DNA from 3 places in the Bradyrhizobium sp. TM233 genome. Region 3 is predicted to be linked to each of the others. Evidence: predicted binding sites of a transcription regulator. Region 3 holds the regulator's gene; each other region holds the start of a gene.
What was found. Region 3 encodes PhoB, which activates phosphate uptake and scavenging genes when phosphate is short. Its sites were predicted from a motif close to TGTCATNNANCTGTCAT; they were not measured.
Positions count from the first base shown of each region.

Region 1: phnF (phosphonate metabolism transcriptional regulator PhnF) is a predicted target of PhoB. The motif match lies at 3,577-3,593, and genes of this name have one in related genera.
Region 2: ugpB (sn-glycerol-3-phosphate ABC transporter substrate-binding protein UgpB) is a predicted target of PhoB. The motif match lies at 2,098-2,114, and genes of this name have one in related genera.

Region 1 is NZ_BTIG01000001.1:849,934-859,465, forward strand. Features, by position in the region: gene phnK (phosphonate C-P lyase system protein PhnK) at 1-437, opposite strand, end outside; gene AABA86_RS04050 (alpha-D-ribose 1-methylphosphonate 5-phosphate C-P-lyase PhnJ) at 430-1,326, opposite strand; gene AABA86_RS04055 (carbon-phosphorus lyase complex subunit PhnI) at 1,323-2,426, opposite strand; gene phnH (phosphonate C-P lyase system protein PhnH) at 2,431-3,039, opposite strand; gene phnG (phosphonate C-P lyase system protein PhnG) at 3,044-3,457, opposite strand; gene phnF (phosphonate metabolism transcriptional regulator PhnF) at 3,628-4,356, shown strand; gene phnE (phosphonate ABC transporter, permease protein PhnE) at 4,478-5,323, opposite strand; gene phnE (phosphonate ABC transporter, permease protein PhnE) at 5,320-6,204, opposite strand; gene phnD (phosphonate ABC transporter substrate-binding protein) at 6,278-7,213, opposite strand; gene phnC (phosphonate ABC transporter ATP-binding protein) at 7,276-8,085, opposite strand; gene AABA86_RS04095 (transferase hexapeptide repeat family protein) at 8,260-8,919, shown strand; gene AABA86_RS04100 (alpha-D-ribose 1-methylphosphonate 5-triphosphate diphosphatase) at 8,916-9,532, shown strand, end outside.
Region 2 is NZ_BTIG01000013.1:168,491-178,022, forward strand. Features, by position in the region: gene ugpA (sn-glycerol-3-phosphate ABC transporter permease UgpA) at 1-676, opposite strand, end outside; gene ugpB (sn-glycerol-3-phosphate ABC transporter substrate-binding protein UgpB) at 727-2,043, opposite strand; gene AABA86_RS24760 (CaiB/BaiF CoA transferase family protein) at 2,264-3,484, opposite strand; gene AABA86_RS24765 (organic hydroperoxide resistance protein) at 3,672-4,097, opposite strand; gene AABA86_RS24770 (MarR family winged helix-turn-helix transcriptional regulator) at 4,253-4,714, shown strand; gene AABA86_RS24775 (GIY-YIG nuclease family protein) at 4,727-4,969, opposite strand; tRNA gene AABA86_RS24780 (tRNA-Ala) at 5,104-5,179, opposite strand; gene AABA86_RS24785 (TIGR02300 family protein) at 5,272-5,679, opposite strand; gene aroA (3-phosphoshikimate 1-carboxyvinyltransferase) at 5,840-7,177, shown strand; gene AABA86_RS24795 (hypothetical protein) at 7,188-7,793, shown strand; gene AABA86_RS24800 (hypothetical protein) at 7,837-8,178, shown strand; gene cmk ((d)CMP kinase) at 8,184-8,822, shown strand; gene rpsA (30S ribosomal protein S1) at 9,090-9,532, shown strand, end outside.
Region 3 is NZ_BTIG01000001.1:1,013,737-1,023,268, reverse strand. Features, by position in the region: gene pstS (phosphate ABC transporter substrate-binding protein PstS) at 84-1,097, shown strand; gene pstC (phosphate ABC transporter permease subunit PstC) at 1,238-2,227, shown strand; gene pstA (phosphate ABC transporter permease PstA) at 2,232-3,083, shown strand; gene pstB (phosphate ABC transporter ATP-binding protein PstB) at 3,080-3,898, shown strand; gene phoU (phosphate signaling complex protein PhoU) at 3,910-4,626, shown strand; gene phoB (phosphate regulon transcriptional regulator PhoB) at 4,649-5,356, shown strand; gene AABA86_RS04860 (GcrA family cell cycle regulator) at 5,596-6,108, opposite strand; gene AABA86_RS04855 (aspartate aminotransferase family protein) at 6,565-7,773, shown strand; gene argF (ornithine carbamoyltransferase) at 7,773-8,708, shown strand; gene AABA86_RS04845 (Hsp33 family molecular chaperone) at 9,020-9,532, shown strand, end outside.

The DNA of each region.
Region 1 (9,532 bases), 160 kb from region 3:
TCGACGCGGGTCAGCCAGTCGGACGCAGTCTGGCGGATGCGGCCATAGTGATTCCAACCCACCGCCATCAGCCGCTCGCCGACATTGGCGCCGGCCGAGACCGCCATGCGCAAACCCTGGGCGGGATCCTGATGCACGAAGCCCCAGTCGGTCCGGTACAGGAAGCGCCGCTCGGCTTCGCCAAGCGAGGCGAGATCGCGAGCGACACCGTCGCGCATCCGATAGGACACATGGCCGCCGCTGGCCGCGAGCTGGCCCGACAGGAGCTGCAGCAGCGTCGACTTGCCCGAACCTGATTCGCCGACGATCGCCAGCACTTCGCCGGGATAGAGCGAGAACGACACGTCGCAGCACGCGGCGATGCGGCCGAAGGATTTGCTGAGGGATTTTGCGACCAGCAGCGGCTCATCGGTCTCGCGCATGTCTTGATCAGCCATTTGATTCCCCCTGCGCCTTCTCCTTGTACGGCGCGGCGCTGAGGCTGCCGTGATGGCCGGCGGCCTGGCGGCCCTCGCAATAGTCGGTGTCCGAGCACACGAACATCCGTCCGCCCTTGTCGTCGGTGACGATCTCGTCGAGATAGGAATTTTCAGCGGCGCACAGCGCGCAGGGCGCGTTGAAGCGGTAGGGCTCGAACGGATGATCCTCGAAATCGAGCGACACCACCTGCGTATAGGGCGGGATCGCATAGATGCGCTTCTCGCGGCCGGCGCCGAACAATTGCAGCGCCGGGCAATTGTCCATCTTGGGATTGTCGAATTTCGGCGTCGGCGACGGATCCATCACGTAGCGCGCGTTGACCTTGACCGGATAGGCGTAGGCGGTGGCAATGTGGCCGAAGCGGGCGATGTCCTCATAGAGCTTCACATGCATCAGGCCGTATTCGGCGAGTGCATGCATGCGCCGCGTCTCGGTCTCGCGCGGCTCGAGGAAACGCAACGGCTCGGGGATCGGCACCTGATAGACCAGCACCTGGTTCTCGTTCAGTGTCGTCTCGGGGATGCGGTGGCGGGTCTGGATCACGGTTGCCTCATCCGTCGCCGTGGTCGTGGCGACGCCCGCGGTCTTGGCGAAGAATTTTCGGATCGAGATCGCGTTGGTGGTGTCGTCGGAGCCCTGGTCGATCACCTTCAGCACGTCCTGGGGACCGAGGATCGCAGCGGTGACCTGCACGCCGCCGGTGCCCCAGCCATAGGGCATCGGCATCTCGCGGCTGGCGAACGGCACCTGATAACCGGGAATCGCGATCGCCTTCAGGATGGCGCGGCGGATCATCCGCTTGGTCTGCTCGTCGAGATAGGCGAAATTGTAGGCGGGCGCGTTCATTCCGCGGCCTCCTTCATGGCGTCAGGCGCCTGGGCATCGGAAAATTCCTGGCGCAGCTTGCGGAGCAGGCCGAGCTCGGACTGGAAGTCGACATAATGCGGCAGCTTCAGATGCTCGACGAAGCCGGTGGCCTGGACGTTGTCCGAATGCGACATCACGAATTCTTCATCTTGCGCCGGGGCCAGTGCCTCCTCGCCCAGCTCGCGGGCGCGCAGCGCGCGATCCACCAGCGCCATCGACATGGTCTTGCGCTCGCTCTGGCCGAAGGCGAGGCCATAGCCGCGGGTGAAGCACGGCGCCTCCGTCGCGGAGCCCTTGAACTGGTTGACCATCTGGCACTCGGTGAGCTCGATCGACCCGAGCGGCACGGCGAAGCCGACGTCTTCCGCCAAGAATTCCACCTCGACCTCGCCGAAGCGAATCTCGCCGGCGAAGGGATGGTTGCGGCCATAGCCGCGCTGGGTGGAATAGCCCATCGCCAGCAGGAATCCTTCGTCGCCGCGCGCGAGGTTTTGCAGGCGCAGATCGCGATCCGCCGGGAAATTCAGCGGCTCGCGGGTGAGATCGCCGACGCTGGCGCCGTCCTCGGCCTGCGGCGAGGATTCGATCAGCCCGTCGCGGCCGAGAATGTCGGTCACGCGCGGCGTCGGCGCCGTCGACGCTTCCGCCATTGCCGGCGCCTCCGGCACAAAGCCTTGCGCGAGCGCGGGATCGAGCAGGCGATGGGTGTAATCGAAGGTCGGCCCGAGGATCTGTCCGCCTGGAATGTCCTTGAAGGTCGAGGACACCCGCCGCTGCACGCGCATGGCGCCGGTGTCGACCGGCTCGCTGGCGCCGAAGCGCGGCATCGTGGCGCGGAAGGCGCGGACCAGGAAGATCGCCTCGATCAGGTCGCCGCGCGCCTGCTTGATCGCGAGCGCCGCGAGCTCGCGGTCATAGAGCGAGCCTTCGCTCATGACGCGGTCGACGGCGAGCCCAAGCTGTTCCGAGATCTGGTCGAGCGTGAGCTCCGGAACGCCTTGGTCGCCGCGCCGCTTATCTGCGAGCAGGCGATGGGCGTTCTCGATGGCGCGCTCGCCGCCCTTCACTGCGACATACATGCTTCTAGCTTCCCTTGCTCACGATTCGCGTGGTGCGGGGGATCGCGACCACGGCGTCATCGGCGACCAGCACCACATCGATGCCGCGCGGAAACAGCGCCTCGTTGACCTGCAGGCGCTCGAACAGATCGAACGGCTTGACCGACACCTGGAGCATGGCGGCGCCGTCGATGCCGGGACCGCGCAGCTCGAAGCTGCGCCCTGCGTCGAGGCTGTCGACCTGCAGGATCAATGTGGTGGATCGATCCGGATATTCGCTGGTCCCGAGCGCGAAGCGTTCGAGCGGCGGCAGCGCACCGCCGTCACTGATCAGCGCAAAGCTCGCGATCGAGGAATCCTGCACCACCGGCGCGCCGGTGTGAAACTTCAGCCATTTCACCACGTCCGAGCTCTCCGCCATCCGCGCGTCGAGCCAGAGCGGCGTGTCGTGGTCGAACAGCGTCAGCGCGATCGCAGCGGTGCCGCGCATCATCGTATCCGGCTTTCCAGCCATCGGGACGATGCGCTGGACCGAGCCGGGCCGCGCCATCGCGTCCATCACCGAGCGAAAGGTCGATTGCGCCGACAGCACCTTGTCGGCGAAACCCGGTGGCAGTTCCGCAATCGTGGTCATGATCTCACCCCTCACCGCGCACCATGGTGTAGAAATCAACCTTCGTCGCGGCGGTCTCGGCCGCCGCCTGCTTCCGGCGAATCATAAGCTGCTCGCGCAACGGCGCGATTACGTCCCGCTCCACCGACGCGCCAAAATCGCGCGACTGCGCCAGCGCGTCGCACAGCGCGATCAGCCGCGCCTTCTCGCCGTCGCGCCCGAGCGTGTAGCCGAACCCGACCTCGCCGCTGGCAAGCCGCACCGCGGCGCGCGACACCGTGGCCTCGCCGAGGTTGAAGGGCGCGCCGTCGCCGCCGACCCGGCCACGCAGCATGACGAGGCCGTTTTCCGGCGCCCGCAGATCCTGATGGTCCGGAAGAGCCAAGTCGCGGAGGCGGGCGGCGATCTCGCCCGCCTCCGCGTGCGCCAGCACGGCCATGGCGGCCTGGCGCTGGGCTTGCTGGTTGTTGTGCTGGGTCACTTGATCTACCGAACTTTCCGACGAACTTGCTGCATCAAAGTTGTCTATGATAATAGACAACTTCATACGGAAGCGCCATGACTGTTTCGTGACAAAGGCGTGATTTCTGGGCTAGGCTGACCGGCGATATGAGCATGCAAGACACTGCGTCGTCCGGCGTCGCGCTATGGCGCCTCGTTGCCGACGGCATCGAGCGCGGCATCGCCGACGGCCGCTTTGCCGCCGGCGATAAATTGCCGGGCGAGATGGAGATCGCCGAAACCTATCGGGTGAACCGCCACACCGTACGGCGCGCGCTGGCGGCCCTTGCCGAGCGCGGCCTCGTGCGCGCCGAGCGCGGCAGCGGGACCTATGTCGAGGCACAGAAGCTCGCCTATCCCCTGCGCTCGCGTACCCGCTTCTCCGAGATCGTCGGGGCCGGCGGCCGCGAGCCGCGCGGTCAGTTGATCGAGGCCACGGACGATGTCGCGACCCGCGAGCTGGCGCGCGAGCTCGGCTTGAAGGCCGGCGCGCCGCTGGTGCGGATCGAGGCGATCCGTCTTGCCGACCGCACGCCGATCTGCGTCTCCACCACCTGGCTGTCGGCGGAATTATTTCCAGGTGCCGGCGCCGTGTTCGCGGCGACACGCTCGATGACGAAGCTGCTGGAACATTACGGCGTCCGCGACTATCGCCGCGGCGCGACCCGAATCACCGCCGGCATCGTCGACGCAACCGACGCCGCACGGCTCGATCTGGCGCTGGGACGACCGATCCTGGTGGTCGATGCGACCGACCACGATCTCCAGGGCAAGCCGCTGGTGACCAAGCATTCGCGGTTTGCGGCGGAGCGGGTTGAGTTTCTGGTGGAGCAGTAGGGTGGGTTAGCCTTGGGCTGCGCGAAGCGCAGTCCGAAGGCGTAACCCACCTCTTCTGTCTCCGCGGAGATCAACAGTGGTGGGTTACGCCTTCGGCTAACCCACCCTACGGCACCTTTGATCAGGCGACCGCTCTTCGCCCGATAATCGCGAACCGCAGCTTGCCCGAGATGAAATCGATCGCGGCGACCGCGACCAGGATCATCAGGATCAGGAACGACACCCTCTGCCATTCCAGCACGCGGATCTGCTCGGCGAGCTGGAGGCCGATGCCGCCGGCGCCGACGATGCCGATGATGGTGGCCGAGCGCGTGTTGGATTCGATGAAATAGAGCACCTGGCCCGCGATCACGGGCAGGACCTGCGGCAACAGACCAAAACGGATCTCGTGCAGCGCGCTGCCGCCGGAGGCGCGGATGCCCTCGACCTGCTTCTGGTCGGCGCCCTCGATCGCTTCCGAGAACAGCTTTCCGAACGCGCCGAAATCCGACACCGCAATGGCGAGCACGCCCGCGAACGGGCCGAGGCCGACGACGTTGATCCACACCAGCGCCCAGATCAGCGTGTCGACGCCACGGATCGAATCCAGGAACCGGCGCACGGGAAAGCGCAGGAGCTTCGACGGCACCACGTTGCGCGCGGCCAGCAGGCTGACGGGGAGTGCGAAGACGGCGGCGAGCGTGGTGCCAAGCAGCGCAATCGACAGCGTCTCGCCGAGTGCCTTCAGGTAGACCGGCAGCGACGAGCCGGGATCGGGCGGGATCATCATCAGGCTGATCCAGCCGAGCTGGCTGAGACCTGCGAAGAACCGCGACGGCGAGAAATCGAGATCGACCAGGCCGTAGATGAGGATCGCGAACGCCGCGACGATCATCGCCGGCGTGGCAAGCCGCGCCGAGGCCGGCCGGTCGAACACATCGGGGTAGCGGGCGCGAAGCGCTCGCGTATCGACCTCCTGCGGAGTCACGTCCGCGCCTCCTTGCCGAACAGGCGGCCGCGCAGCCAGCCGGTGCTGATGTCGATGATGAACACGGTGAGGATGATCGTGAGCAGGATCGCGCTGACGTCCGAATAGTAGAACTTGCGGATCGCGACGACGAGCTCCTGGCCGATGCCGCCGGCGCCGACAAAGCCCATCACCGAGGCCTCGCGGACGTTGATCTCGAAGCGCAGCAGCGCATAGCTGGCATAGCCCGCGGTCACCTGCGGCACCACGGCAAAGCGCATGCAGGCCAGCCAGCTCGCGCCGGTCGAGCGAATGCCTTCGACCGGCTTCATATCGGCGTTCTCGACGATTTCCGAGAACAGCTTTCCGAGCGCGCCGGTGGAGTGAATCGCGATCGCCAGCACACCCGCCATCGGTCCGAGCCCGAAGGCGATCACGAAGATCAGCGCGAACACGATGCCGGGAACGGTGCGGGCAAATTCGAGCAGGCGCCGCACCGTGAAGCGCAGCCAGGGTGCGGGTGAGGTGTTCTCAGCCGCGAAGAAATTCAGGCCGAATGCGAAGGTCGCGCCGATCAGCGTGCCGACATAGGAGATCAGCAGCGTCTCGCCCAGCATCCTCAGCCATTTGCGCCAGCCCCAGAGCCATTCGCCGACATCGGTCCAGACGCGCTGGCCGTTTTCAAGCGTGAGGATGCGGTCGAAATAGCTGACGAAGTTGCCGAAATAGGTGAAGAGCGTGCGCAGATTCACTTCCGCGCCAAACGCGGCGAGAAGCAGCGCGGCGGCGAACACCACAACTCCGAGCAGGAGACGGAGCCGCCTGCGCGCGACCGCCTGGCCATAGGCGGCGTTCAGCGCGGCCAATTGCTGCTCGGGGAGGATCGAAACCGCGATGGTCATTGGTCAAAGAGGACCCGTCAAAAGAGAAAGAGCCGGGTCCATCGACCCGGCTCCAGTGCGTCGTCCCAGAGAATCAGGACGCCTTCTTCTTACGCAGCGCATCGACGAACTTGATCAGCTCGATCGTGCCATCCCAGTCCTTGGTGGTGGCGGGATGAAAACCCTTCTTCTGGCCGTCCTGGAGGCGATCGAAGGCCGCCTTGTCCTTGGCCGGCGCATCGAAGAACGCCTTCGCGATCGCCGCCTTCGCCTCTTCGGGCAGGTCGGAATTGTAGGCGTAGGGGCCGTTGATGATCGGCGCCGACTTGTGGATGATGCGGAAGTCGTCCTTCTTCATCGCCGAGCCGTCGGCATTCTTCAGCATGCCCTTGGTCAGCATCTGGGCCAGCGTCGAATCGTCGTCGCTGGTCCACTGGTTGGCGGCAACGTCGACCGTGCCCTGCGCCAGCGCCAGCATCGCGTTTTCATGGCTGCCGGTGAAGACGACCTTGCTGAAATAGGTGTCGGCATCCGCGATGCCCATCTTGTCGAGCTCGAAGCGCGGCACGTTGTTGCCGGAGGTCGAGTTCGGGTCGACGAGGCCGAGGTTCTTGCCCTTGAGCTGATCGACGCTCTTGTAGGGGCTGCTCGCCTTGACGAAGAACACCGAGTAATAGCCGGTCGAGCCGTCGGCGTTGATGTCGTTGGCAAAGGCATCGGTCTTGACGCCGGTCAGGCGGGCGCGGGCGAACGAGGCCGAGCCGTAGCTCGCGATGTGGATGTTGCCGGCGCGCTGGCCCTCGATGACGGCGGCGTAGTCGTTGGCGATGCGCAGCGTGACCTTCACGCCCAATTCCTTGGACAGATAGTTCATGAACGGCGCCCAGCGCTCGGTGACGCCCGAGGCGTTTTCGGCCGGAATGACCGCGAAGGTCAGCTCGGGATATTTGGCTTTCCAGTCTTCGGCGAAAGCCGACGAGGCGAAGGCGAGCGCCGCGGCGCCGGCAAGAACGAGTCTACGAGTGATCATGATACCCTCTTCATCGGTTGGGGTCGGTTGACGCAAAAACTTGCAACTCAAACAGGCGCGGCTCAGGCGGCGGCCGCCGTTCCAAGTGCCGGGACGCCCGCGGGCGCCGGGACAGGCTTGGTGCCCATGACGTCTGCGGCTTCGAGATCGTAAAGCTCGCGCGCGACGTGGTCGGTCAGTGCGGCCGGCACGCCGTCGAACACCACCCGGCCCTGCGCCATGCCGATCAGGCGGTCGCAATAGCTGCGCGCCAGATCGAGCGAATGCAGATTGCAGATCACGGTGATGCCGAAGTGCTTGTTGATGCGCAGCAGCGCATCCATCACGATCTTGGTGTTGCGCGGATCGAGCGAGGCGATCGGCTCGTCGGCGAGGATGATGTCGGGCTGCTGCACCAGCGCACGCGCGATCGCGACGCGCTGCTGCTGTCCGCCGGAAAGCTGGTCGGCGCGCTGGGCCGCGAGCGATGCAATGTCGAACTGTTCGAGCGCCGACATCGCCAGCGCCTTGTCCTGCTCGGGCCACACTTGCGACAGCGAGCGCCAGGCCGGCATCGTCGCAAGCCGTCCCATCAGGACGTTGGTGAGGACATCGAGCCGGCCGACCAGGTTGAACTGCTGGAAGATCATGGCTGAGCGCGCCCGCCACTGCCGCAGCTCCTTGCCGCGCAGCGCGGTGACGTCGATGCCATCGAACAGGATGCGGCCCTGCGTCGGCGTCACGAGACGATTGATGGTTCGCAGCAGCGTCGACTTGCCGGCGCCGGACCGTCCGATCACACCGACGAAGCCGCCGGGGGAGACTTGAAACGAAGCGTCGTCCACCGCGGCTTTCGCGCCGAAGCGACACGTCAGACCTTCCACCACCAGCATGCAGGACTCCAGATTAGCTGGAGCCAACCGCTAACGCCCGCGCTTGACACTTGTGTGACACGGGCGTTGCAGTGCGTCGATGCTACACACCTCATCCCCTGTCATCACTGCGTCACGACGTTGTCATCAAGCAGCTCGAAGAGGAACGCCCGCCCTCGCACTTCCGGACGCAACATGGCCGCCAAAACTCTTTCGGTCCAGCCGACCATCGATCCCTCGGCCAAGCTGCATGAGACCAGGCTCGGCGCCTATACCGAGGTCGGCGCGCGCACCATCCTGCATGAAGTGGCGATGGGCGATTACTCCTATGTCGTGAACGATGCCCAGATCACCTACACCACCATCGGAAAGTTCTGCTCGATCGCGGCCATGACGCGCATCAATCCCGGCAATCATCCGATGCACCGCGCGACCCAGGCGCATTTCACCTATCGCTCGAGCGCCTACTTCGAAGGCGAGAATGACGACGCCGAGTTCTTCGAGTGGCGGCGCCAGCATCACGTCCATATCGGCCACGACGTCTGGATCGGCCACGGCGCGATCGTGCTGCCGGGCCGCAACATCGGCACCGGCGCGGTGATCGCGGCCGGCGCCATCGTCACCAAGGACGTGCCGGCCTACACCATCGTCGCCGGCAATCCGGCCCGCATCGTGCGGCGGCGTTTCTCCGAGGAGATCGCCGGACGGCTTGCGCGGCTCGCCTGGTGGGACTGGGATCACGACAAGTTGCGTGAAGCCCTGCCCGATTTCCGCAAGCTCGGGATTGAAGATTTTCTTGCGGCATACGAAGCACGGGCAAGCTCCTCAACCAGCAAACGAAGCGCGGTCGCGTGACAGACATTTTCCTTGAAGGCGGCCGGGCCCTGATCGGCGCCGAATTCGTCGAAACGTCATTGGCGGTGTCCGGACAGGACATCGCGCAGGCCGACGCCTCACGGGGCCGGGCGCGGCTGACAATCGATTCGCGCAACCTGCTGGTGCTGCCCGGCATCGTCGACCTGCACGGCGATGCCTTCGAGCGGCAGATGATGCCGCGCGCCGGTGTCGACTTCCCGATCGACGTCGCGCTCGCCGACAGCGATCGCCAGGCGATCAGCAACGGCATCACCACCGTGTTTCACGCCACGACCTGTTCGTGGGAGCCGGGCCTGCGTAGCGCCGACAATGCGCGCAGCCTGATGGAGGCGATCGAGCGGCAGCGTCCGCAATTCGCCGCCGACACCCGCTTTCATCTGCGGCACGAGACCTACAATCTCGACGCCGAGGCCGAGATCAGCCTGTGGCTCGACGAAGGCCGCGTCGATCTGTTCGCCTTCAACGACCACATGGACGGCACCGTCGCCGACATGGCCAAGCCGCGCAAGCGCAACCGCATGGTGGAGCGCACCGGGCTGTCAGCGGAGGAATTCGACCGGCTGGTCGAACGCGTGGTCTCGCGCGCCGACGA
Region 2 (9,532 bases), on a different contig from region 3:
AGGCGTAGACGATGTTGACGACCAGCAGGAAGAAGATGGTCGGCGACAGCAGCGGGAAGGTCACGGTCCAGAACCGGCGCATCGGGCGTGCGCCGTCGATCGCGGCGGCTTCGAGCACGCTCCGCGGGATGCTCTGCAGGCCGGCGAGGAAGAACAGGAAATTGTAGGAGATCTGCTTCCAGGCGGCGGCGAGGATGATCAGGCTGGCGGCTTGGTCGCCGTCGAGCAGCGGATTCCAGTCGATCCCGGCAGCGCGCAAATAGCGCGAGATCACGCCGAGCGAGGGATGCAGCATGAAGATCCAGAGCACGCCGACCACGGGCGGCGCCACCGCATAGGGCCAGATCAAGAGCGTGCGGTACAGCATCGAGCCGCGCAGGGGTTTGTCCGCCATGACGGCGAGCAGCAGCGCAAAGGACAACGACGAGACCGCGATCGCGAACGAGAAGAAGAAGGTCCGGACGATTGCCTCGAAATAGGCGGGGTCCTTGAACAGCTCGATGTAATTGTCGAACCAGACGAAGCTCGTCGACAGACCGAAGGCGTCCTGGAGCAGGAAGGACTGGATGACCGCCTGCAAGGCCGGCCAGTAGAAGAATAGCAGGACGATCGCGAGCTGCGGCGCAACCAGCGCGTAGGGCAATAGCCTGGATTGGAAAATGGCTTGCTTTTGCATGGTGTCCGCCGAAAGCGGCAGGCGGGGTAACCGGCCTGCCGCTCATCGCCTCACTTGACGGCGGTCTTTTCGAACTGCCGCAGCATCGTGTTGCCGCGCTCGACGGCGGCATCCAGCGCCTGCTTGGCGGTCTTCTTGCCGGCCAGCGCCTGCTCGATCTCTTCCGACCAGACGTCACGGAGCTGAACCATGTTGCCGAGGCGCAGACCGCGCGAGTTCTCGGTCGGCTCCTTGTTGGTCAGCTCGAGCAGCGGGGTCTCGAGATAGGGCTGGTCCTTGTAGAAGCCCTCGGCCTTGGCCTTCTCATAGGCCGCCTTGGTGATCGGCAGATAGCCCGAGGCCTTGTGGATGTAGACTTGGCGATCGGTGTCCGAGAGGAAGGTCAGGAATTTCGCGACGCCCTTGTATTCGTCGGCCGGCTTGCCGCCCATGACCCAGAGCGAAGCGCCGCCGATGATCGAGTTCTGCGGCGCGCCCTTTGCCTCCGGATAATACGGCATCGGCACCGCGGTGAAGGCGAACTTGGCCTGGGCCTTGACGTTGCCGAAGAAGGCCGACGAGGTCAGGTAGATCGGGCATTCGCCCGAGGTGAAGCGGCCTTCGCCGGTGTTGGTACGGCCGGCATAGTCGTAGACCTTGGTCTTCTGCAGCTCGACCAGGTTTTCGAGATGCTTGACCTGGAGCGGCCCGTTGAACTCGAGCTTGGTGTCGAAGCCGTCGAGGCCGTTGGCCTTGCTGGCGAGCGGGACGTTGTGCCAGGCGGAGAGCTGCTCGAGATTGACCCAGGTAACCCAGGAGCCGGAGAAGCCGCAGGTGTCATGACCGGCAGCCTTCAGCTTCTTGGCGGCCTCGAACGTTTCGGGCCAGGTCTTCGGGATCGCGACATTGGCCTTCTTCAGCTCGTCGAGATTGACCCACATCACGGTGGACGACGAGTTGAAGGGGAACGACAGCATCTCGCCCTTCGAGGTCGAGTAGTAGCCGGTGATGGCGGGCAGGTAGATCTTGGGATCGAACTTCTCGCCGGCGTCGGCCATCAGCTTGTAGACTGGCTTCACCGCGCCGGTCGCAGCCATCATGGTGGCGGTGCCGACCTCGAACACCTGCATGATGTGCGGCGCGTTGCCGGCACGGAACGCCGCGATGCCCGCGTTCATGGTGTCGGCGTAATTGCCCTTGTAGGTCGGAACGACCTTGAAGTCGCTCTGCGACGCGTTGAAGTCGTTGGCGAGCTTGACGATGACGTCGTTGTTGGCGCCGGTCATCGCGTGCCACCACTGGATTTCCGTCACGGCCAAAGCCGGCGAAGCGCCGAGACCAACCGTGAGTGCAACAGCAGCAGCCGTGCCAAAATGTCGAAGAGCCATCAAGAAAACCTCCCTTGCCCGTCACTAAAGAAGCGCTTGCGCTAGCAGCGCCATATGACGTTCACATGACTGTGTAAGCGGCCGAAACGAAAGCGGCAAGCGCTGGAAAAGGGAAGCCGGCAAATAGGCGAAGACGGAGGGGGCAGCCTCCTCCGTTCGCGCTGCACTATCGTGCCCGCGCCGCACTGCGGCATCATTCGTTGGACGGAGGTGGTGGCCTCTACCGCTTGCGCTCGGGGCCGCAGACGGTGCCCTGCTCGACCATCGCGTCGATCTCGGCCTTGGAGTAGCCGAACTCGCCCAGCACTTCCGCCGAGTGCTGGCTGAATTTCGGCGGCAGGCGGCGCAGGCTCGGCTTGCTGCGGTCGAGCCGGATCGGCGAGGCCACGCCCTTGTACCAGTCCTTCTCGATAATATCGCCGCGCGCGATCGTGTGCGGGTTGGTCAGCGCCTGGTCGATCTTCTGCACGGGACCCGCGGGCAGGCCCGCGGCGAGCAGGCGATTGCACAGCGGCTCGGCCTCGTGCTGGCTGAACACGGCGGCGAGCTCGGCGCGCAGCGCCTCGCGGTTGGCGATGCGGTCCTTGTTGCGGGCAAAGCGCGGATCGGTGCCGAGCTCCGGCTTGCCGATTTCCTTGGCGAGCTTGCGGAAGGTGCCGTCATTGCCGACGCCGATGAAGATGTTGTCGGTCTTGGTCGGGAAGATCGCATAAGGCACGAGGTTTGGATGCTCGTTGCCGGTGAGGCTCGGCGGCTTGCCATGCATGAAATAATTCGCGGTGTGCGGATGCATGATGGCAAGGCCGGTCTCGTACAGCGTCGTCTCCAGGAATTGCCCCTTGCCCGAACGCTGCCGCTCCGACAGCGCCATCAGGATGCCGATCGCCGCGTAGAGGCCGGTGGTGATGTCGACCAGCGGCACGCCGATCCGCATCGGCCCGCTCTCGGGCGAGCCGGTCGCAGCGATCATGCCGGTCATGGCCTGGATGATGGCGTCATAGCCGGGATTGCCGCCGCGCGGGCCGTCGGCGCCGAAGCCGCAGATCCGGCAATGCACGAGGCGCGGAAATTTCTTGCTGAGCACATCGTTGCCGATGCCCCATTTCTCCAGCGTGCCCGGCTTGAAATTCTCGATCAGGACGTCGGCCGTCTCCAGCATCTTGAGCAGCACGATGCGGCCGCCCTCGGAGGCGAGGTCGAGGCCGATCGAGCGCTTGTTCCGGTTGATGCCGACGAAATAGGCCGCGTCCTCCTCGTGGAAGGGAGGGCCCCATTCGCGCACCTCGTCGCCGGCGGGCGGCTCGACCTTGATCACGTCGGCGCCGTGGTCGGCGAGGATCTGGGTGCAGTAGGGACCGCCGAGCACGCGCGTGAGGTCGATGACGCGCAATCCGCTCATTGCGCCCAATGCGGCTTCAGAACTGGCGGCTTCAGAACTCATGCCTTCGCTTCCCTGTGTCGAGATTTGGTCACAGGCCTAGCGAGGTTCGCACAAGCCAGCAATGGCTTGTTGCGTAGGGACGTATGCAGTGCCGGCCGCATGCCGCGGCATGGCAAATCAGGATTGGCGCATCAGCGGAAGCGGCCGGCCCGAGGGGGATCCCGGGCCAGCCAATCCGCCCTTTCGATCAGACGACCGTCAGGCGAACGTCGACATTGCCGCGCGTGGCGTTGGAGTATGGGCACACCTGGTGCGCCTTCTCGACCAGCGCCTCGGCTTCCGCGCGGGCGAGGCCCGGCAGCGAGACGGCGAGATCGATGTCGAGACCGAAGCCGCCCTCGGAGCGCGGGCCGATGCCGACGGTCGAGGTCACGGAGGCGTCGGCGGGAACCTTGGGCCCGCCCTGCGACGACACGAACTTCATCGCGCCGATGAAGCAGGCGGCGTAGCCGGCCGCGAACAGCTGCTCGGGATTGTTGCCGGCGCCGCCGCCGCCGCCGAGCTCCTTCGGCGTGGTGAGCTTGACGTCGAGCGCGCCGTCGAGGGTTGCAGCATGGCCGTCGCGGCCGCCGGTGGCCTTGGCGCTGGTCTTGTAGAGGACGTTCACGGACATTGTCGTCTCCTCGGGTCTTCCGGTTGGGGTACGCTCTGTATCGCAAACAATTAGATTGTGCACAATTGAAATTAGCATGGCTCACATTTAATTGTTCGCAATTGAATGTGCCGCCCGCCGGCCCCAGAATGGGAGGAAATCCCGTGAGATTCTCCATGCCTCGAAGACCTTCGGCAGCGGACGCGCCGCTGCGGCTCGACAACCAGATCTGCTTCGCGGTCTATTCGGCCGCGCACGCCTTCAACCGCGTCTACAAGCCGCTGCTGGACCGGCTCGGCCTGACCTATCCGCAATATCTGGTGATGCTGGTGCTGTGGGAGCGCGACGACGTGCCGGTCAAGGACATCGGCGAGCGGCTGTTCCTGGATTCGGGCACGCTGACGCCGCTGCTCAAGCGGCTCGAGGCCGCCCATCTCGTGAGGCGCACCCGCTCGAGCGAGGACGAGCGTCAGGTCCTGATCGCGCTGACGGCGCAGGGGCAGGCCCTGAAGGAAAAAGCCCGCAGCGTGCCACAGTCGATCCTGGCGGCCTCGGACTGCTCGGTGTCGGAACTGGTGTCGATGAAGGACGAGATCGTCGCGCTGCGGGATCGGCTGAACGCGGTGATCGGGGAGTAGGGGGCGTATCCCTTACGACAGCCGCTTCTTCGTGAAAGCGCGCCCGGAGTGAGACTTCATATACGCCTCGAACGCGAGCGCTTTATGCTTGTCGGGGAAGGCGCAGTACCAGATCAGCTTCCAGGGCTTGAACTTGGCGGTGTGGCTGGATCTGCCGGCATTGTGCTCCGGAATCCGTCGCTTCAAATTCTCGGTAGCGCCAACGTATTCCTGCTCGGGAAATTCAATGCTGCGGAGGATGTAGACGTACCACATCGACGCTATCGCCCGGGTAGCCGTTAGGTGGGGGTCTCACCAGTCCGTCTTCGCCCTTCGGGCTACGCCGGACACCACGCTTCACCCTTCAGGCTTCGCGCGGCTGCGCCACGCGTAGCCCGAAGGGCGAAGCGTGGTGGAGCCAGGCGGGATCGAACCGCCGACCTCTTGCATGCCATGCAAGCGCTCTCCCAGCTGAGCTATGGCCCCTTTAGTCCTTGCGGGGATCCTGGTGGATCACCCGCACCGGCGAGCCCTGGTGACTCGCGCGGTGCACCCTTTTTCACAGATCAGGGCTGATCTCAAGTCTCTTCATCACCTCCGACATCACCAATGATGTCGGTCACGTCCTCATCGCCCTCTTCCTCGTCGGCAATGAAGGTCGAATCATCGTCATCGTCGTCATCGAGGGTCTCATCGACCTCGATATCGTCCTCGGATTCGGGCACGGCGGCCTTGACCTTGCCGGTGTTCTCCTCGGCGTCGGCCTCCTCGAGCGAGACCTCCTCGACCTCTGCCGGCTCCGGCGTGGCGTCCGCCGTCGCTGCGTGCCGGGCTTCGGCGCCGCGGGGCACGCGCGCGGGCGCGACGGGGGCGATCGGCACGACTTCGCCGGTATAGGGCGAGATCACCGGATTCTTGTTGAGGTCATAGAACTTCTTGCCCGTGGTCGGGCAAATACGTTTAGTTCCGAGTTCGGACTTGGCCACGGCAGGAATCCTGGGAATGTCTGAAAAGCGGTGTTTCACTTGGCTAGTTGGCGGCCCGCTGTCAATAGCGCATTACGGGAGAACGACATGCCCGTGACGAGGCGCGGACCATGTGGTACCTGCGCCCAGCCCCCTCGAGGGCGCATCCAAGGACACAATCGTGACCCATTCCGACCAAACGAGGCCGCTCCAGGCTCGCGCCAGCGGGGCCCTGACCGGGAAAGTACGGGTGCCCGGGGACAAGTCGATCTCCCACCGTGCCCTCATCCTGGGCGCGCTCGCGGTCGGCGAGACCAGGATTTCAGGCCTGCTGGAAGGCGAAGACGTCCTCAACACCGCCAAATCGATGCAGGCGCTGGGCGCCACCGTGGAGCGGACCGGCGATTTTGCCTGGAAGGTGCAGGGTGTGGGCGTCGCGGGCTTCGCCCAGCCCAAGGGAGCGCTGGATTTCGGGAACTCCGGCACCGGCTGCCGGCTGGTGATGGGCGCCGTCGCCGGCTGCCCGATCTCGGCGGTTTTCGACGGCGACGCCTCGCTGCGCAGCCGCCCGATGCGCCGGATCCTCGATCCCTTGGAAAAGATGGGCGCCAAGGTCATTTCGGGCAGTGAGGGTGGCCGTCTGCCCCTGACCCTTCAGGGCGCGCGCGACCCGCTGCCGATCACCTACAAGACTCCGGTCGCCTCGGCCCAGATCAAATCGGCGGTGCTGCTGGCGGGCCTCGCCGCGCCCGGCACCACGACGGTCATCGAGACCGAGGCCAGCCGCGACCACACCGAATTGATGCTGAAGCATTTTGGCGCCGACATCACCTTGGCACAGGAGGGCGTGCACGGCCGCCGTATCACGCTCAAAGGCCAGCCCGAGCTGCACGGCGCCAATGTGGTGGTGCCGGCCGATCCGTCGTCGGCGGCTTTCCCGGTGGTCGCGGCGCTGATCGTCGAGGGCTCCGATGTCGTCCTGTCCGACGTCATGACCAATCCGCTGCGCACCGGCCTGTTCACCACGCTGCGCGAAATGGGCGCATCGATCGAGGAGAGCGAGATCCGCGGTGACGCTGGCGAGCCGATGGCGAAACTGCGCGTGCGCGCCTCGAAGCTGCGCGGCGTCGTGGTGCCGCCGGAGCGCGCGCCCTCGATGATCGATGAATATCTCGTGCTGGCGGTGGCAGCCGCTTTCGCCGAGGGCACGACGATCATGCGCGGCCTGCAGGAACTGCGCGTCAAGGAATCCGACCGTCTGGAGGCCACGGCCGCCATGCTCCGCGTCAACGGTGTGAAGGTCGAGGTCTCCGGCGATGACCTGATCGTCGAAGGCCGCGGTCACGTCCCCGGCGGCGGCACTGTCGCAACCCACATGGACCATCGTATCGCGATGTCCGCCCTGGCGATGGGCTGCGCTTCCGACCAGCCGGTGACCGTCGACGACACCGCCTTCATCGCCACCAGTTTCCCGGACTTCATTCCGATGATGCGTTCGCTAGGGGCCGAGTTTTCATGAGGCCGCGGCCATGAGCGAAGCCCTCGACCGCGAGGCCTTGCTGGACGCTTTCGATTCGATCGGCCGCGCTGCGGCCGACGCCGGAACCAAGCTTCAGATCGCGGTCTATGGTGGCTCCGCCCTCATGCTCGCCAGTAATTTCCGCTTTGCGACGGAAGATGTCGACGTCTCGAAGCTCGAGCATCCGCTGCCAGATTGGCTGAAGAGGATAACAGCCGAAATTGCCGCGCGGAATGGATGGGACGCCGACTGGTTCAACGATCAGGTCGTATTTCATCTCAGCCCGCTGGCTGATCGCGCCGCGGATCACCTCGAATTCGGCACTTTCCCACGTGACGGCACATCACCAGGGCTTGAGGTTTCCGTGCCCTCCGCTGCATATCTTCTGGCATTGAAATTGAAGGCGTTCCGTATCACGGATCCCGTTCGCGGGGAGACGGAGCGGCTGGATATTTTGAACTTGATGAAAGTCGTCGGAATCTCGACTGTTGAGGAAGCCATCGCTTTGCTAGGCCGATATTTTCCGGTGAGCGCCGCGTCCTCGGAGAAGCAACGCTTCTTGCTGAAAAACATGGATCTCGGGGGAGGAGCGGATGCGCCCAAATACCCTCGCTGAAGCCGTCGACCGTATTCGCGCCGGCGCGCCGCAGGACGCGACGTTGGCCGAATTCGTAGACACGTTCGATCTGGCCGGGACAAGCCTCGCTCAATACGAGACGATCGAGGACGAGCCGGCGCTGACGCAGAACGAACGGCTCGACGCCCTGGTCGGTGCGATCGCCGAATATCTGGCAAAACAACGTTGTCTTGGCCGGGTGCCGGCCTGGGTCTGCGATCCGGCCCGACGCCTTGCCGAGCCATGGTTCACCGCGTCGTCCCCGTCCGACGCGATGCGCGAATATCTCACTTTTGCGAGCCCGGCCGAGTTCGCGTCTCGCAATATTTTTACCGAAGAGCGGCCATTGCGACGTGCGCGCGGGCCGCAGACAGCCAAGGTTTGAGTGACATGATCATCGCCATCGACGGGCCCGCGGCTTCGGGCAAAGGGACGCTCGGCAAGCGTCTCGCGCACCATTACGGCTACCGTCATCTCGATACCGGCGTGATCTATCGCGCGGTGGCCTATGCCCTGATGCAGTCCGGTCACGATCTCCGGGACGAGGAGGCTGCGGTCGCCGCAGCGCTGGAACTCGATCCCGAAAAGTTCGGCAATCCCGCCCTGAAGACCCAGAAGGCCGGCGAGGGCGCCTCCATCGTCTCGGCGATCCCCAGGGTGCGCGAGGCCCTGGTCAATTTTCAGCGGCAATTCGCCGCCGATCCGCCCGGCGCGGTGCTGGACGGCCGGGACATTGGAACCGTGATCTGCCCGCATGCCGACGTGAAGATCTTCGTCGTCGCCGACCCAAAAGTCCGGGCGCGCCGCCGGACCATGGAGGCCAAGGCGAGGGGCGAGGAGGCCGACGAGGCCGCCGTTCTCGCCGACATCATCCAGCGCGACGAACGTGACAAGAACCGGCCGATTGCCCCCCTGAAACCGGCCGCGGATGCTTACTTGCTAGATAACTCCCAACTGGATATAGAAGGCGGCGTCCGGGCCGCCATCGACATTATCGAGGCCGTCCGAGCGGGCCGGTCGCGGGGTTAAGCCGCCGCCGTCATTGGAGGAAGTGCCCGCTCCCGCTCTTTGAGGTCGATACCTCGGTCCCCTGTTTGGGGCCGACGCGATCCAGGCTCCGGACACAAGATTTCCACGTATCGAACGCGCGGGCCTCAGCCGGCCCGCTTCCGCTGTTCCGCCTTTCAGGCCGGAGCAGCGAGCGGTCGCTCGAAGGTTCTGCGGACCTTCCGACACTGCGCGCGCGATACGCCCATGAACCCAACGGCCGGCACGACATCCGCAACTGGAGAACAAATGGCTTCGACTTCTGCTGATACCTATAGCCCGTCGCGCGACGATTTCGCCGCGATGCTCGACGAGTCCTTCGCAGGTGGCAACCTGCAGGAGAGCTCAGTCGTCAAGGGCAAGGTTGTTGCAATTGAAAAGGACATGGCCGTCATCGACGTCGGCCTGAAGACCGAGGGCCGCGTCGCCCTGCGCGAATTTTCCGGCCCCGGCCGTGACAGCGAACTGAAGGTCGGCGACGAGGTTGAAGTGTTCCTCGATCGCATCGAGAACGCGCTCGGCGAAGCCGTGCTGTCGCGCGACAAGGCGCGCCGCGAAGAGAGCTGGGGCAAGCTCGAGAAGGCGTTCCAGAACAACGAGAAGGTCAACGGCGTCATCTTCAACCAGGTCAAGGGCGGCTTCACCGTCGACCTCGACGGTGCCGTGGCCTTCCTGCCGCGCTCGCAGGTCGA
Region 3 (9,532 bases):
CACAGCCGACCGCTCCTAAAGGGGCGGCACGGGGAGCGCGATCGGGCGCTGATGGCGCTTCGCTCCCCTGTATGGAGACCAGCATGAATTTCCTCAAGACGATCGTCGCTGCCGGCTTGGTCGCCGCATCGGCGACAGCGGCCTTTGCTGCCGACATCACCGGCGCCGGCGCCACGTTCCCGTTCCCGATCTATTCCAAATGGGCTGACGCCTACAAGAAGGAGACCGGCAACGGTCTGAACTACCAGTCGATCGGTTCCGGCGGCGGCATCAAGCAGATCCAGGCCAAGACCGTGACCTTCGGCGCCAGCGACGCGCCGCTCAAGGCCGAGCAGCTCGAGAAGGACGGCCTCGTGCAGTGGCCGATGGTGATGGGTGCCATCGTCCCCGTCGTCAACCTCGAGGGCGTGAAGCCCGGCGAGATGGTGTTCGACGGCGAGACGCTCGCCAGCATCTATCTCGGCAAGATCACCAAGTGGGACGACGCCGCGATCAAGAAGCTCAATCCGAACGTGAAGCTGCCCTCGGAAGCCATCACCGTGGTCCGCCGCTCGGACGGTTCGGGCACCACCTTCAACTTCACCAACTATCTCGCCAAGGCCAGCGCGGACTGGAAGAGCAAGGTCGGTGAGGGCACCGCGGTCGAGTGGCCGGTCGGCGTCGGCGCCAAGGGCAACGAAGGCGTGTCGGGCAACATCAGCCAGACCAAGAACTCGATCGGTTACGTCGAGTACGCCTATGCCAAGCAGAACAAGCTGACCTACACCGGTCTCGTCAACAAGGCCGGCAAGCCGGTGCAGCCGACCGTCGAAGCCTTCCAGGCGGCCGCCTCCAACGCCGACTGGGCCAAGGCGCCCGGCTACTACGTCATCCTGACCGACCAGCCCGGCGAGAAGTCCTGGCCGATCACGGCGGCGACCTTCATCCTCATGCACAAGGACGCCACCGACAAGGCGGCCTCGCAGGAAGCCATCAAGTTCTTCCGCTGGGCCTTCAAGAGCGGCGGCAAGGCGGCTGAAGAGCTCGACTACATCCCGATGCCCGAGGGCGTCGTGACCCTGATCGAGAAGACCTGGGCTGCCGAGATCAAGAGCTAAGGTGCTCCTGTCCCGGACGCCGCGCTGGGACCCGCAAGACTTCCGCTCCGGATCGGCGTGCGCCGCGTCCGGAGCGCGAGACCGACAAAAAGACTGACAACAAGCGTATATAACGGGCACAGGGGATCGGCGTGGCAGAGATGGCCGTTCAGAGCGATGTAATCGACGACGCCGGACCGTATGACCGCGCCAAGGCCTTGAGCGCGTTCAAGCTCGGCGACGTCACCTTCTACTGGATCACGCGGCTGTCCGCGATCTCGGTGCTGCTCATCCTCGGCGGCATCATCGTCTCGCTGATCGTCGGCGCGTTCCCGGCGATGAAGGAATACGGCTTCTCCTTCCTGTGGACACAGCGCTGGGCGCCGTCGGCCGATCCGCCCGTGCTCGGCGCGCTCGGACCGATGTACGGCACGCTCGTCACCTCCTTCATCGCGATGCTGATCGCCATTCCCGTCGGTCTCGGCATTGCGATCTTCCTCACCGAGCTCTGCCCGCAATGGCTGCGCCGCCCGATCGGCATGGCGATCGAGCTGCTCGCCGGCATTCCCTCGATCATCTACGGCATGTGGGGCTTCTTCGTGCTGGGCCCGTTCCTGGCCAACACCTTCCAGCCCTTCATGATCAGGATCTTCGACGGCGTCCCGGTGCTGGGCGCGATCTTCGCCGGTCCGCCGTCCTATCTCAGCACGTTCAACGCCGCGCTGATCCTCGCCATCATGGTGCTGCCCTTCATCACCTCGATCTCGGTCGACGTGTTCAAGACGGTGCCGCCGGTTCTGAAGGAGGCCGCCTACGGCGTCGGCTGCACCACCTGGGAAGTCGTCCGCAGCGTGGTGATCCCCTACACCCGCGTCGGCATCATCGGCGGCGTCATGCTGGCGCTGGGCCGCGCGCTCGGCGAGACCATGGCGGTGACCTTCATCATCGGCAACTCGTTCCGCATCTCCTCATCGATCTTCGCGCCGGGCACCACGATCTCGGCGGCGATCGCATCCGAGTTCGCCGAGAGCGACGGTCTGCACCAGTCCGGCCTGATCCTGCTCGGCCTCTTGCTGTTCGTGCTGACGTTCTTTGTGCTGGCCGCCGCGCGGCTGATGCTGATGCGGCTGGACAAGAAGGCGGGGAAGTAACGTCATGGCGCTCAATCCGATCTATTCGCGTCGCCGCCGCAAGGACATCGTGATCCGCGGACTCTGCTTCGCCGCGGCCGCCTTCGGCGTCACCTGGCTCGCGCTGATCCTGATCACGCTGCTCTTCAACGGCCTGGCCGGCCTCAATCTTGAGCTCTTCGTCGCGGATACGCCGCCTCCGGGCTCGACCGAAGGCGGTCTGCGCAACGCGATCGTCGGTTCGATCATCATGACGGTGATCGGCGTCGGCATCGGCGCGCCGCTCGGCCTGTTCGCCGGCACCTATCTTGCCGAATACGGCCGCAACGACAAGCTGACCTCGGTGATCCGCTTCATCAACGACATCCTGCTCTCGGCGCCCTCGATCATCATCGGCCTGTTCATCTATGGCGCGGTGGTGGTGCCGATGCGTGGCTTCTCCGCGATCGCAGGCGCGCTCGCGCTCGCCGTCATCGTGATCCCGGTCGTGCTGCGCACCACCGAGGACATGCTGCTGCTGGTGCCGAATCCCCTGCGCGAGGCGGCCTCGGCGCTGGGCCTGCCGCGCTCGCTGGTGATCAAGCGGATCGCCTATCGCGCCGCGCGCTCGGGCCTCATCACCGGCGTGCTGCTCGCCACCGCCCGCGTCGCCGGCGAGACCGCGCCGCTGCTGTTCACCGCGCTGTCGAACCAGTTCTTCAGCCTCGGCCTGAACAAGACGATGGCCAATCTGCCGGTCACCATCAACAACTTCGTCCAGAGCCCCTACGCCTATTGGAAGCAGCTCGCCTGGAGCGGCGCGCTGCTGATCACGCTCACCGTGCTTGCCCTGAACATTGGCGCGCGCATCCTCGGCGCCGAGAGGACTGCAAAATGACCGACCTGTCCGTATCCATGAGTTCCAGCGCCCATCTGGCCTCGCAGCCGCTGCCGGAAGCCCCGGCCAAGGTGACGGTGCGCAATCTCAATTTCTATTACGGCGAGCACCACGCGCTGAAGAACATCAACCTGACGCTCGGCGCCAACCGCGTCACGGCGTTCATCGGCCCGTCGGGCTGCGGCAAGTCGACCCTGCTGCGCATCTTCAACCGGATGTATGACCTCTATCCGGGCCAGCGCGCCACCGGCCAGCTCATGCTGGACCAGACCAACATCCTCGACCCCAGGCTCGACCTCAACCTGCTGCGCGCCCGGGTCGGCATGGTGTTCCAGAAGCCGACGCCGTTCCCGATGACGATCTACGAGAACATCGCCTTCGGCATCCGCCTCTACGAGAAGATCTCGAAGTCCGAGATGGATGACCGCGTCGAGAAGGCGCTGCGCGGCGGCGCGCTGTGGAACGAGGTCAAGGACAAGCTCAACGCCTCCGGCCTGTCGCTCTCCGGCGGCCAGCAGCAGCGCCTGTGCATCGCCCGCACCGTCGCGGTGCGCCCTGAAGTGATCCTGTTCGACGAGCCCTGCTCGGCGCTCGATCCGATCTCGACCGCCAAGGTCGAGGAGCTGATCCAGGAACTGTCCGAGAACTACACGATCGCGATCGTCACGCACAACATGCAGCAGGCGGCGCGCGTCTCCGACAAGACCGCCTTCATGTATCTCGGCGAACTGATCGAGTTCGACGACACCAGCAAGATCTTCACGTCGCCGACCGACCGGCGCACGCAGGATTACATCACCGGCCGGTTCGGCTGAGGAGACGCAATATGGGTACCGAACATACCGCAAAGGCTTTCGACACCGACCTCCAGGAGCTCACCCGCCTGGTCGCCGAGATGGGCGGCATCGCCGAGCGCATGATCGTCGATTCCGTCGACGCGCTGATCCGCCGCGACGTCGCGCTCGGCCAGCGCGTCGTCACCATCGACGCCGAGCTCGACGCGTTGCAGAAGCGCATCGAGGAACGCGCCGTGCTCACCATCGCTCGCCGCCAGCCGATGGCGGTGGACCTGCGCGAGATCGTCGGCGCGATGCGCGTCGCGACCGACCTCGAGCGCATCGGCGACCTCGCCAAGAACATGGGCAAGCGCGTCGCCGCGCTGGAGACCGACTTCCATCCGCTGAAGCTGTTCCGCGGCCTGGAGCACATGACCGACCTCGTGCAGCAGCAGGTCAAGTCGGTGCTGGACGCCTATGCCGCACATGATCTGCCGGCGGCGATGGCGGTGTGGAAGGGCGACGAGGAAGTCGACGCGATCTGCACCTCGCTGTTCCGCGAGCTCCTCACCTACATGATGGAGGATCCGCGCAACATCTCGTTCTGCATCCATCTGATGTTCTGCGCCAAGAACATCGAGCGGATCGGCGACCACGCCACCAACATCGCCGAGACCGTGTTCTACATGATCGAGGGCCAGGCGATGACCGACAAGCGGCCGAAGGGCGACATGACCACCTTCGCCACCACGATCCCGAATACCTGAAGTCTTAAGGAGCGACGACACCATGGGCGCACGCATTATGGTGGTTGAGGACGAGGAAGCTCTCACCGAGCTTCTCCGCTACAACCTCGAAGGCGACGGCTATGACGTCGAGACGGTGATGCGCGGCGACGACGCCGACACCCGCCTCAAGGAACACATCCCGGACCTGATCGTGCTCGACTGGATGCTGCCGGGCCTGTCGGGCATCGAGCTGTGCCGCCGGCTGCGGACCCGGCCCGACACCAAGCAGCTCCCGATCATCATGCTCACCGCGCGCGGCGAGGAGAGCGAGCGGGTGCGGGGACTTGCGACCGGCGCCGACGACTACATCGTCAAGCCGTTCTCGGTGCCGGAGCTGCTCGCCCGCGTGAAGGGCCTGCTGCGCCGCGCCAGTCCTGAGCGGCTCGCGACAGTGCTGGCCTATGGCGACATCGAGCTCGATCGCGACAAGCGCCGCGTGGCGCGCTCGGGCCGGCCGATCGATCTCGGTCCGACCGAATATCGCCTGCTGGAGTTCTTCCTGGAGCATCCCGGCCGCGTGTTCTCGCGCGAGCAGCTGCTCGACAGCGTCTGGGGCCGCGACATCTACATCGACGAGCGCACCGTCGACGTCCATATCGGCCGCCTGCGCAAGCTGCTCAATCTCGGCCGCGAGCAGGACCCGATCCGCACCGTCCGCGGTGCCGGCTACGCGCTGGACGACCGCTTCGCGAAGGCGGAGCAGGCGTAGGGTTTGCAAGCGCTGGAGTTGGTGGGCTGTCGCCTCACACTCAGCGTCGTCCCGGACAAGCGTCAGCGCAGATCCGGGACCCATAACCACAGGCAGTGATTTGGCGAAGACTCGGAGTGACCATCTCGCGCGACAACTGCGCCCTGTGGTTATGGATCCCCGCGTTCGCGGGGATGACACCGAGTTGGTTGAGGCGCCGTCGTGTGACGGCTGCCGTCTTTGCGATCAGCTAAATCCGCTCACCGCGGGCCCGGCTTTGCCGGGGCACGCCGGCGATCCGCCGCCGGCTGATAGGCCACGCGCGAGTGCTGGGCGCAGTAGGGCAGGCCGGACAGCGCCCGGCCGCCGCAGAAGAAGAAATCCGGGCTGGAGGGATCGCCGACCGGCCAATGGCAGGTCGCCTCGTTCAGCTCGAGCAGCGACAGCCGCTGGCTCATCGGCACCACGTTGTCGTAGGTGACGGGTTCAGCCTCCACCTCGACCTCGAAGGCCTGCGCCAGCGCGGTGTTGCCGCGCGCAATGGGGCGGGTCACCCGCATCATGTGCTGCGCGGGACGCGCCTTGCGCGGCCGGGGCGCTGCCGATGAAGGGCTCTTGGCACGGCCGGACAGACCGAGCCTGTGCACTTTGCCGATCACGGCATTGCGGGTCACATTGCCGAGCTCAGCTGCGATCTGGCTGGCCGAAAGTCCGGCCTCCCAGAGCTTTTTCAGCTGCTCGACGCGATCGTCGGACCAGGTCAAAACCGTCATTGCACCCTTTCCCTCGCTACGCGCCAGCCATCCTGGGGCCTCGCAGCGATTGCCTAAGCCTTCAAAAACCCGTGCCGTCAGAATCCCTTAAGGCTCGCCGGGCGCGTGACTGACGCCCGAACGTTTACGCCGGTACATGAGGACTCTTGGGATCAGAACCGCTGCACGAGATGTCGTATCTGACAATCCAAACGCTACAATATGGCGTGACTCCCGCGCAAGAGTCCGCCGACTCGCTTCCACATGTTCCGTGGTGAAAACCCGCAAAATCGGCACCGCAAGACTACGGATTCAGCGTTTCGCGAGGCTTTCCGGGCGGCATTGACACCCGTCTTGCCAGGCATAAGATAGTCGCGCGTGCCGCCCTTAAAAGGCGGCACGTTTCGTTTTCCGGGCCGGTCGATGGTGCGTTGCGCAATGCACGCGTCACACCGTCCGCAACATTCAAGTGACATCATGACTAACAGCGCAGCGCCGCATTTGCTCCCCGTTTTCGCCAGAGCCGACCTCGGCTTCGAGCGCGGCGAAGGCTGCTGGCTGATCGCGACCAATGGCGATCGCTATCTCGATTTCACCTCGGGCGTGGCTGTGAATGCGCTCGGCCATTGCCACCCGCATCTGATCAAGGCGTTGCAGGAGCAGGCGACGAAGCTCTGGCACATGTCGAACCTGTTCCAGAGCCCGGATGGCGAGAAGCTCGCCAACCGGCTTTGCAACGAGAGCTTTGCCGACTTCGTGTTCTTCTGCAATTCGGGGGCCGAAGCGCTGGAGGGTGTGATCAAGCTGGTCCGCCATCATCACTTCTCCAAGGGGCATCCGGAACGTTATCGCATCATCACCTTCGAAGGCGCCTTTCACGGCCGTACGCTGGCAACGCTCGCCGCGACCGGATCTGCAAAATATCTCGAAGGCTTTGGCCCGCCCATGGATGGCTTCGACCAGCTGCCGCACGGCGACATCGAGGCCGTCAAGAAGGCGATCGGTCCGGAGACCGCCGGCATCCTGATCGAGCCGATCCAGGGCGAGGGCGGCGTGCGTTCGGCAACGCCGACCTTCCTCAAGGCGTTGCGCCAGCTTTGCGATGAGAAGGGCCTGCTGCTCGCCTTCGACGAGGTGCAGACCGGCATGGGCCGCAGTGGTGATCTGTTCGCCTATCGGCGCACCGGCGTCACGCCGGACGTGATGTCGCTGGCGAAGGCGCTCGGCGGCGGCTTCCCGATCGGCGCGGTGCTGGCGACCGCGGATGCGGCGGCCGGCATGGGGCCCGGCTCGCACGGCTCGACCTTCGGCGGCAATCCGCTGGCGGTCGCCGCGGCCAATGCCGTGCTCGACGTCATGCTCAAGCCCGGCTTCTTCGACCACGTGCAGAGAATGTCGCTGCTGCTGAAGCAGAAGCTCGCCTCCGTGATCGACCGCCATCCCGATGTCGTCAGCGAAGTGCGCGGCGAAGGCCTTCTGATCGGCATCAAGGCCGTGGTGCCCTCCGGCGATCTGGTCGCGGCGCTGCGTCACGAAAAGCTGCTCACCGTCGGGGCCGGCGACAATGTCGTGCGTTTCCTGCCGCCGCTGATCGTGACCGAAGCCGAGATCGAGGACAGCGTCGGGCGGCTCGAGCGCGCCTGCGCCGCAATCTCGTCCAGCCAGACCAAGCGGGCGGCAAGCTGATGAGCAAGTCCCCCAATAAAACTCCAAAGCACTTCCTCGATATCAACGAGCTGCCGCTGTCCGAGCTCAAGAACATGCTCGCGGCGTCCTCCGCCATGAAGGCGAAGCAGAAGGCGCAGCAGCCGGTCAGGCCGCTCGAAGGCAAGACGCTGGCGATGATCTTCGAGCGCCCGTCGACCCGGACACGCGTGTCGTTCGACGTCGCGATGCGCCAGCTCGGCGGCGAGCCCATCATGCTCACCGGTGCGGAGATGCAGCTCGGCCGCGGCGAAACCATCGCCGACACCGCGCGCGTGCTGTCGCGCTATGTCGACGCCATCATGATCCGCATCCTCAACCACGACGCGTTGCTGGAGCTCGCGGCCAACGCCACCGTGCCGGTCATCAACGGCCTGACGCGGCGCTCGCACCCCTGCCAGGTGATGGCCGACCTCATGACCTATGAGGAGCATCGCGGCCCGATCGAGGGCAAGACGGTGGCCTGGACCGGCGACGACAACAACGTGCTGGCGTCCTGGGCTCACGCCGCCGAGCGCTTCAAGTTCCAGCTCAATGTCGCAACCCCGCCGGAGCTCGCGCCGAAAAAAGCGATGCGCGACTTCATCAAGGCGACCGGCGCGCCGATCATGCTCGGCACCGATCCGGAGGCCGCCGTGCGCGGCGCCGACTGCGTCGTCACCGACACCTGGGTGTCGATGGGCGACAAGGAAGGCGAGCACCGTCACAACGTGCTCAAGCCCTATCAGGTCAACGGCAAGCTGATGTCGCTGGCCAAGCCCGACGCGCTGTTCATGCACTGCCTGCCCGCCCATCGCGGCGAGGAGGTCACGGATGAAGTGATCGACGGTCCGCAATCGGTCGTGTTCGACGAGGCCGAAAACCGCCTGCATGCGCAGAAGGGCATTCTGGCCTGGTGTTTTGACGCGGTGAAGTAGCTTCGCTGGAGGCCCGGCGATCACCTCACATACGGTGTCGTCCCGGACAAGCGCAGCTTCTGGCAACGCGTAGCGTTGTCCAGAACGGAGCGCCGATCCGGGACCCATAGCCACAGGACTGAGTTTGGCGAGGACTCGGAGTTGTCAGCTCGCGCCATCACGTCATCCTGTGGTTATGGATCCCGGGCTCGCGCTTCGCGCGCCCCGGGACGACACCGAGTTTGAGGTTGCTTCGTTCAGTTCGACTTGTATCCGGAACACACCGCCCGCACCCCCTTCCATTTCCGCCCTCCGACCCCAGATAACGCCCCATGGTTTCCCAATCCCCTGAGATGAAAGCCGGCCCCGAAGGCCCGGTTCGCGCGCCATCAGCGGTTCCGATCGATGACGCCGTGTTGCCCTACGAGGTTGACGCGCTCGACGTGCGCGGGCGCCTGGTGCGGCTTGGCCCGGCGCTCGACGAGATCCTGACCAAGCACGATTATCCGGCGCCGGTCGGCAAGCTGCTCGGCGAGGCCATCGTGCTGACGACGCTGCTCGGCACCGCGCTGAAATTCGAGGGTCGCTTCATCCTGCAGGCCCAGACCGACGGCCCGGTGTCGTTCCTGGTCGTCGACTACATGGCGCCGGATCGCCTGCGCGCCTATGCGCGTTTTGATGCCGCGCGTCTCGGCGATACCAAGGATTCCGGCACGCTGCTCGGCCGCGGTCATCTTGCCATGACCATCGACCAGGGACCCGACATGAGCCGCTACCAGGGCCTGGTCGCGCTCGATGGCGGCAGTCTGGAAGACGCCGCTCACGAATATTTCCTGCGCTCCGAG